2 linked regions of the Thermogutta terrifontis genome follow. The protein of the gene in region 2 interacts with the protein of the main gene of each other region in a pairwise test. Links are inferred from orthologs where the notes say so. Each region holds a gene or a part of one and is shown on either strand. Other genes may lie near its edges.

What was found. The genes of interacting proteins can lie anywhere in the genome.
Region 1: the proteins of THTE_RS11340 (region 2) and THTE_RS06990 interact in binary tests that used the Escherichia coli proteins (3 or more experiments, as listed by UniProt). The link is inferred for Thermogutta terrifontis from one-to-one orthologs.

Annotation. Positions count from the first base shown.
Region 1 is NZ_CP018477.1:1,852,499-1,856,506, forward strand. Bases 560-3,368 are described here. They hold THTE_RS06990 (pyridoxal phosphate-dependent aminotransferase), read right to left. Parts: upstream 2,618-3,368; coding sequence 1,502-2,617; downstream 560-1,501. Other genes in these bases: clpX (ATP-dependent Clp protease ATP-binding subunit ClpX), read left to right, coding at 560-1,422; THTE_RS06995 (DUF11 domain-containing protein), read right to left, coding at 2,978-3,368. In the rest of the region: more of clpX, read left to right, coding at 121-559; more of THTE_RS06995, read right to left, coding at 3,369-4,008. UniProt on the Escherichia coli protein: Shows aminotransferase activity with methionine and histidine as substrates, and to a lesser extent also with phenylalanine.
Region 2 is NZ_CP018477.1:3,044,683-3,048,881, reverse strand. Bases 320-3,319 are described here. They hold THTE_RS11340 (cytochrome c oxidase subunit I), read right to left. Parts: upstream 2,753-3,319; coding sequence 887-2,752; downstream 320-886. Other genes in these bases: coxB (cytochrome c oxidase subunit II), read right to left, coding at 2,752-3,319; THTE_RS11345 (cytochrome c oxidase subunit 3 family protein), read right to left, coding at 320-785. In the rest of the region: more of THTE_RS11345, read right to left, coding at 1-319; more of coxB, read right to left, coding at 3,320-3,780; THTE_RS11330 (SCO family protein), read right to left, coding at 3,846-4,199. UniProt on the Escherichia coli protein: Cytochrome bo(3) ubiquinol oxidase is the terminal enzyme in the aerobic respiratory chain of E.coli that predominates when cells are grown at high aeration.

The DNA of each region.
Region 1 (4,008 bases), 1.2 Mb from region 2 along the record:
GGGACACCTGGAGCGTTGGGCCCGGCACAGAACAATCGGAGGAGCGGTGTCCTGTCGCGAGTGGTGCGAGGTCGGGTCTGGAGTCCATAAGAATTGCCGTAATCACCGGGGATCATGAGCATGCCAACAGGACGGGACTTCACCTCGGGTCGACGAAATGCCAGTGCGAGCAAAAAGAGCGCGTTCTGTTCCTTTTGCCGCAAAAGCTATCGGGACGTCGGCCCCCTCGTGGAGGGGCCCGGTGATGTCTACATCTGTGGCGACTGTATCGATCTTTGCCAGTCGATCCTGGAGCAGGAGCGGCGCCGCACCGGGACAGCGCGGCCTCTTTTTGCCCGGGTCCCCACACCGCGCGAAATCGTGGCCAAGCTCGATGAGTTTGTCGTTGGGCAGGAGGAAGCGAAAAAAGTCCTTGCGGTGGCGGTGTACACGCACTACCGCCGACTGATGCATCGCGGGACGTCGGACGTAATGATTGATAAGTCCAACATTCTCCTCATCGGTCCGACGGGATCAGGGAAAACACTCCTCGCGCAAACGCTGGCCAAGCTCCTCGATGTTCCCTTCGCCATCGGGGACGCGACGACGCTTACCGAAGCAGGTTATGTGGGAGAGGACGTGGAAAATTTGCTCCTCAAGTTGCTTCACGCGGCAGATTTTGACATTGAGGCGGCTCAGCGGGGAATCGTATACATCGACGAAATCGACAAAATCCGCAAAACCAGCCACAACCTTTCAATCACGCGTGACGTGTCAGGGGAGGGAGTGCAGCAGGCCCTGCTCAAGATGCTGGAAGGGACGATCTCCAATGTGCCCCCGCAAGGCGGCCGCAAGCATCCCGAACAGCAGTACATCCAGGTCGATACGACAAATATTCTTTTCATCTGCGGTGGCACATTTGTAGGGCTGGAAGAAATCATCGCCCGCCGGCTGGGGAAACGATCCATCGGATTTGCCTCCGGAGTCCCGGGCCAGCAGGGGGGATTGTCGGAAGACGAGCTCCGGCGCGAATATCTCCTGTCACACGTAACAAGCGAAGACCTGGTGGAGTTCGGAATGATTCCGGAATTCATCGGTCGGCTACCGGTGGTGACGGCTCTTCGTCCGCTGGATGTTCCGGCCATGGTCCGGGTGCTGACCGAACCGAAAAACGCCCTCGTCAAGCAGTATCAGGAGCTTTTCGCCATGGAGAACGCCGAGCTGGAGTTCACCGACGAAGCCCTCCAGCTCATTGCCAAGAAAGCCTACGAGAAGGGTACCGGCGCCCGCGGTTTACGCTCGATCGTCGAAGGCATCATGCTGGATGCCTTGTACTCTCTTCCCGATCAGCCGCCCGGCTACCGCTACATTGTGGACGTCGACGTCGTGGAGGGGCGGAAGCCACTTCTGGGACATCCCGTGGCAAGGCAGAAGACGGCCTGAGAACGCCGTCAGGTTGGTCGCCGCTTTTTAACTGGTGGGCCGCTGTCTGGCGTAACGAAGGCTATCCTCTCTTGACGGTTTAAACCTGCCTGACCATTCGACGCAGGACCTCAATGCCGCGCTCAATGACCTCATCTGGTGCGGCATAGGAAATGCGGAAGTGGGTATCACGCCGGCTGAACACTTTACCGGGGATGATCAGCAGGTGGTGTTTTTCTATTGCTTCCATGACGAATTCTGTAGCAGTTCCCCGGGGCGCTTTTGGAAAGGCATAGAAGGCCCCGCGAGGTGTAACCAGTTCATAGAGGTCGCGGAGCCCCTCAACGACCAGATCGCGCTTTCGCCGATAGGCGGCAAAATAGGCCGACATATCCACATCCAAAGCCGTTAAAGCCGCCCACTGAAATGGTTGCGGCGCACAGACGAAGCTGTACTGCTGGAGCTTGAGCATTTGCTGGATGATCGCGCTTGGCCCATGCGCGACTCCTACCCGCCACCCCGGCATTCCGTGGCTTTTACTGAACCCTTCCACGACGATCGTGGAGGGATTGAACTGGGCGGGGGAAACGAACGGCTGGTCATAGCAGAAATCGCGATAAATCTCGTCACTCAAGAGCACGATCCCACGCCTCTGCGTCAAATCGGCGAGATCTCGAAGCTCTTGCTCGCTTGCCACAACGCCGGTTGGATTGGCCGGACTATTCACGATAACCATTTTTGTCCGCGGGGATAGAGCGGCTTCTACTCGGCTGACGTCGATCCGAAAATCCGGATATGTGTCCACCACCACAGGCACTCCTCCCGCGATGTGGATGAGCGCCTCGTACATAACAAAATACGGGTCAAAGATGATGACCTCTTCGCCTGGGTTCACCAGCGATAGGATGGCCAGCACCAGACCACCGCTGGTCCCACTTGTCACGAACACCTCGCGGTCCGGATGTCCATAGCGCCGAGCGATGAGCTCCTGCAACTTCTCCCGCAGGGGTTCGATCCCCTGGGTTACCGAATACCCGTTTTTTCCCGTTCGAATGGCTTCAATCGCAGCCTGCTTGACCGTCTCGGGGACATCGAAGTCGGGCTGTCCAATTGAGAGATTGATAGGATTCTTCAAACGAGCGCCCAGTTCAAAAACCTTACGAATCCCGGACGCATCAAACTGACGCATACGGTGGGCGATCCAGGAGTCGAGCATAAGCCGTGCCTCTATCCACCAAAAGGGAAAACCCGGTTGACATGCAAACTCTGTATGTTACCACCACGCAGCTTGGCTCACTACGCTCCCCGTGTGGCAATTTCTATTTGGACGTAGGGGCGATTTATGAGTTGCCCTTGCGACACATTAGCGGCGTGACGTCTCCCAGGCGTTTATAAAAGCTCGGGATAGGTCGGCTTGCGTTACCCTATTCGGAGCGGGTGAGTGTCGATCAGTGTTGGAAAAAAAACGATGCGACGGGCCAACTCATTGGCATCGCTAGGAGTGGCGGTCAGCTGTCTCGCGTGGCTGACAGTCTCAAGTTTCTGTGCGGGAAGGTGTTCGGGAGAAGCGGGTGGACTATCTCACCCGGCACTGGAACCGAATGATGCCGCCTTCTCCGGGTGGCAGTGGTTCGGTCAAACGCCACTGGAGGGTCAACGAACCTGCCTCGTTGGGCTGGACGGAGAATTCCACCGCCTTGCTCGCCTGCGACGATCCATCGACGTACTCCAATCGCGTGGAGAGATTGTCGATGATGAGGAGGTCTGTAATCGGGACTGTGCCCACGTTGTCGAATCGGAGCGTGAAATCAACCGTCTCGCCAGGGAGCGCGGTTGCCGTCGATGCGACTTTGACCAGTCGCAGTTTGCTTTCGCCATAACGGCTCTGCACCCGATAGAGGCTGTGCACCCGGCTCACGCCGACTTCCTCAGACGCGGCACGGCCGTCCACCACCACCTGGACCTGGGAATCGGCGGTCCAAGCGACGGCGGCCTGGACACTCTGGGCCAGTGTGGGCATTTCGTCGGCCACCATCTGGCCTTTGACGATCAAGCTGAAATTCTCGTAAGGCTTGAAAGCGTCGGAGAAGCCACGCGGTCCCAGTGCCTGAGAGACGGCTCCATCGCGCTGGCCACTCTGGAAGATCGCCAGACCGCGACGTTGCACCTCTGCCCGGGCCTGGTAGTTTTGCGTTCCCATTCCCACGGATTGGACTTCTTCGATACGAGCCATGTGGGTCGGGGTGGAAACCCCCATCACTTTTTCTGCCTGTTCATCCGCCCGCAGGCCCACCACCTGGCGGACCGAAGCGAAACGTGGGCTGTAAATGAACACCCGATTAAAGGGCTGGACGCGGCTTTTGCCGTCAGCCGTTTGAAACCTTGCCACGGTATCCTCGGGGTTAATTCCGGTCACACCGTTCTCGGCGAGTCCGGCAAACGGGGGTAAGTCGCCCCCATCTGCCAGAAACTCGTCCTGCGGCCAGGGACCAGCAATACCGGGGGGAGTCCACGCACCGGTTACCACACCCGGTGGTGTCCCACGAGGAAGCACATTTCCTTGCGCATCCACGTAAATCGGTCCCTGGATTGGGGGAGGAACCGACG
Region 2 (4,199 bases):
CAGTAAAGGCCGACGTAGTCCACCGGCCCGTAGTATTCCGGACCAAACACCCCCTGAAAGGCGCGGATGAGAAGCCACGTGATGGCGATCATGCCTCCGACGACGTGCAGGGCGTGAAGGCCTGTCATGCAGAAATAAATGCTGAAGAAGACACCGGCCAGACGCGGCTCACCGGGGTATTCGGAGTGTTCACCCGCCGTTGCCGCCGTGGTGGGCTCGGGTGTTTGTCCTGATGTTGTGGCTTGGACAGCAGTTGGCGCGGTCGCCGGTGAGGAGGGTTTCGGAGCAGCATCCCCGTGGTGCTCAGCATTGGTGACGTGGGGATGGTACCAGCCTGCCCAGAGGAGGCCGTGCTCCCATTTCTGGCGATACTCGACATATTTCACCCCGAGAAACGCGCCCGCGCAGAGGAGCGTCGTTATCAAGCACAGCCGCAATGTTTGTTGCTGTCCCAGTTGCGCGGCTCGCACCGCCCAGGCCATTGTGAAACTGCTAAAAATGAGGATCGCGGTGTTCAGCGCGCCGAGGTTTTTGTCCAGAAAGTGGTGGGCGTAGACAAAAACTTCCGGATGATTCGCGCGATAGACGGCGTACGCGCAAAAGAGTCCGCCAAAAAAGAGGATTTCCGTCACCAGGAAGATCCACATCCCCAGTTTGCCGGCCGCAAACTGTTGGGCCATGGAGTCGAAATGATGGGCCAGGTATGCAGGATGCTCACCTGCATGGTGATCGTGTTCCCCAGTTGGGTGATGTTGTTCCGGAACTTCAACGGAGTGTGTTGCCATCGTCATCGCCGCAAAAACGGAGAACTAACGTTTAGAAAAACCGGAATTCTCAATACTCGCAACCATGAAAGTCATATTGCAGTGCGCATCCTCTTTTCGCCTCACGTGATTGCGGTCTGGCGCACCCAGTAACCCTGTGTTTCCGGATCGTACACCACCTGATCGAGGTCGTACGGATCGAAAGCCGGCGTTATGACGGGAGGACTGAGGAAATTCTCTTTGGGGGGAGGGGAAGGGCATCGCCACTCCAGGGAAGCCGACCCCCAAGGATTGGGCGGTGCCTTCCTACCCCACCATAAAGAACCCAGCAGACAGACGGCCGCCACGATCAGCCCAATGGCCGTCAGATATGCCCCCGCGGTAGACATCAGATTGAGACCCGCAAATTCGGGATGCCGATCAAGCAAACTGGAATAATCGAAGTACCGACGCGGCATCCCTCGGCTACCCAAGACAAATTGCGGGAAGAATGTCAGATTGAGACCGAGGAATATCAAAAGCGCTCCCAAACGGCCGAGGGTATCGTTGTACATTTTGCCCGTCATCTTCGGCCACCAGTAGTGAAGGCCACCGAGGAAGGCGACAAGCGTCCCGCCAAACATCACATAGTGAAAGTGTGCCACCACGAAGTAGGTGTCGTGGAGGTGGACATCGGTGGCCAGGGCGCCAAGGAACAGACCTGTCAGGCCACCAATACCGAACAGAAGAATGAACGCAAGGGCATAGCACATCGGTGTTTGCAGCGAGATCCGCCCTTTATACATGGTCGCCAACCAATTGAAGACTTTAATCGCGGAAGGAATGGACACGCTGAAAGTAAGCGCACTGAAGATCATGCTGGCCAGCCGCGATTGCCCGCTGGTAAACATGTGATGTCCCCAGACGAGAAAACCGAGGATGGCGATGGCCACGCTGGAAAAGGCAATGAAGCGATATCCGAATATATGCTTGCGGCTGAAGGTGGAAATCAGTTCACTGATAATGCCCATTCCGGGCAAAATCATGATATAGACCGCCGGGTGAGAGTAAAACCAGAAAAAGTGCTGGAAGAGCACCGGGTCCCCACCCAGCTTGGGGTCAAAAATACCCAGCCCGAGATTCTTCTCTAAAGCAATCAGCAGCAGCGTGATGCCCAGCACCGGTGTGGCGAGGACCTGAATAATTGCCGTGGCGTAGAGGGACCAGACAAAGAGCGGCATCCGGAACCAGCTCATGCCCCGCGGACGCAGGAAATGAACGGTGGCGATAAAGTTAATCCCGGTAAATATAGAGCTGAATCCCAGAATAAACGCGCCTACCACTGCCGTTGTGACGCGGGTATCGGTAGTCGTGCTATAGGGAGTATAAAAAGTCCATCCCGTGTCCAGTCCTCCCGTGAACAGCACGACCAGGAAAAACACGAGACCAATTAGCCATAAATGAAAACTCATCAAGTTGAGACGCGGAAACGCCACGTCTTTGGCTCCCAGCATGAGCGGCAACACGAAGTTACCCAGGGCGGCAGGAATCCCCGGGATAATGACCAGGAATATCATAATCGCGCCATGAAGAGTAAACGCGCGATTGTATTCCTTTGGCGTTAGAAGATAGCGCGGGGGTGTCGGCTGGACGGTGCTGGCAGCAGTAGCCGCTTCGGATTCAGCCACCATTTGGGCCGCGGCATCCTGCCCGGTGGAAGTATTGGCCGGAACCGGCTGACTCGGCCCCACAACCACGGCGGCACTCCCGGCGGTAGACGTTGCTTGACCAGGCTGGTGAACCAGTGCCGGGATGGCCAGGTGAGTGCGAATGAGGAGTGCGAAAACTCCCCCCAGAAGTAACGAGGTCAAAATGCCCACAAGATACATGACCCCGATCCGCTTATGATCGAGGGTGAAAAGCCACGACCAGATCCCACGCCCGTCGTGAAGATAGTCGGGCGGCGTCGAGCGGGCCACCGGCCTGGGTTCCGTAACTTCGGTAACCATCAGTTATGTCCTCCAGCCGACTGTTCCGATTTTAGCGATTTAATAAACTCAATAAGGGCAGCAATTTTGTCCTCATCGAGGAGCCCCTGGTACGGGGGCATCTGCGGTCGAAATCCTGCCACAACTTTGGCATCCGGCACCAGGATGGACTCGCGCAGATAGTTCTCGTCGGCCGTTACGGTAGTGCCATCCGCGAGCTTGACCTGGCTTTCGAAAAGTCCCAGAAAGGTAGGTCCCACCTTTGCGGAGCCGTCGATCGAATGACACTGGGCACAACCCTGACGCTGATAGAGGATCTGCCCAGCCTCCACCGGTGAGAGGTTTTTCATGAAGTTAGAGGCCTCTTCCAGCCATTTTTCAAACTCACCGGGCCGATGCACGATAACCTTGGCAAGCATCGAAGAATGATTGTCTCCACAGTACTCGGCGCATAAAAGATCGTACTCGCCGGGCTGGATCGCTTGAAACCAGGTGGATGTGTATCGCCCGGGCACGAGGTCCATCTTGAGTCGAAAGGCCGGAATATAGAGACTGTGGATGACATCGCGACTGGTCATCACAAGGCGGATGGGACGATCCACAGGCACGTGGAGATTCTCATCAACATATCCTGTTGGATAGGTAAAAAACCACTTCCATTTCTGGCCCGTCACGCGGATTTCATAGGCATTCGCTGGCGGTGTCCGCATCTCCATGTATCCAGCAAACCCAACCGCGAAAATGAATATGATGATCATTGTGGGAATAACAGACCAGGTCAGCTCGAGCCAGGTATTGTGGCTGGGGGAGGGTTCGGGCGCATCCCGGTCAGGACGCGCACGATATTTAAGGACAAAAAGCGTCATCAAGGTGACAATCAACAGAAAGAAAAACGCAGCCACATAGAACAAAAAATAGAACAGCCAGTCCACGGCCGATGCCGTTGTGGACCCGGCGGGTGGTAGCCAGAAGCTTCCGCTTTGTACCAGCGGTAGAACTCCCGCGATTGAGTTGCCTGTCAAATGATTGGTTATTTGTGAGGGATCCATACTCGTTCAATCTGACCAGGACAACCGAACCGAACACTCATGATAGGAAATTGCTCTGAAAGTTTTTATTGTTCGGCCCAAGAATCGTCAGCCTGTGAAGTTACATTGACTCCATGTGTTTCGGGGGCACTATTGCCTGGATTGCGCTGTGTTCGTTCCCGCCACCACCACACCGCCAAAACCGTCCCCAGGACACAGACCGTGAGAACACCTCCTAACTGCATCAGGCGGTAGGCTGCCAGGGTGTAGGTTCCCCGGGCGGGGTCATAATGAAAGCAGAACATGAGGATACGGTCGGTGGTCGTGCCGATTTTACCTTCGCTCGCTTCTAAAAGGGCCAGGCGAATATTTTGAGCAGGATATTCTACCCCGTAAAGGTAACGGGAGATTTTGCCTTCCGGCGTGCATACAATGGTCAC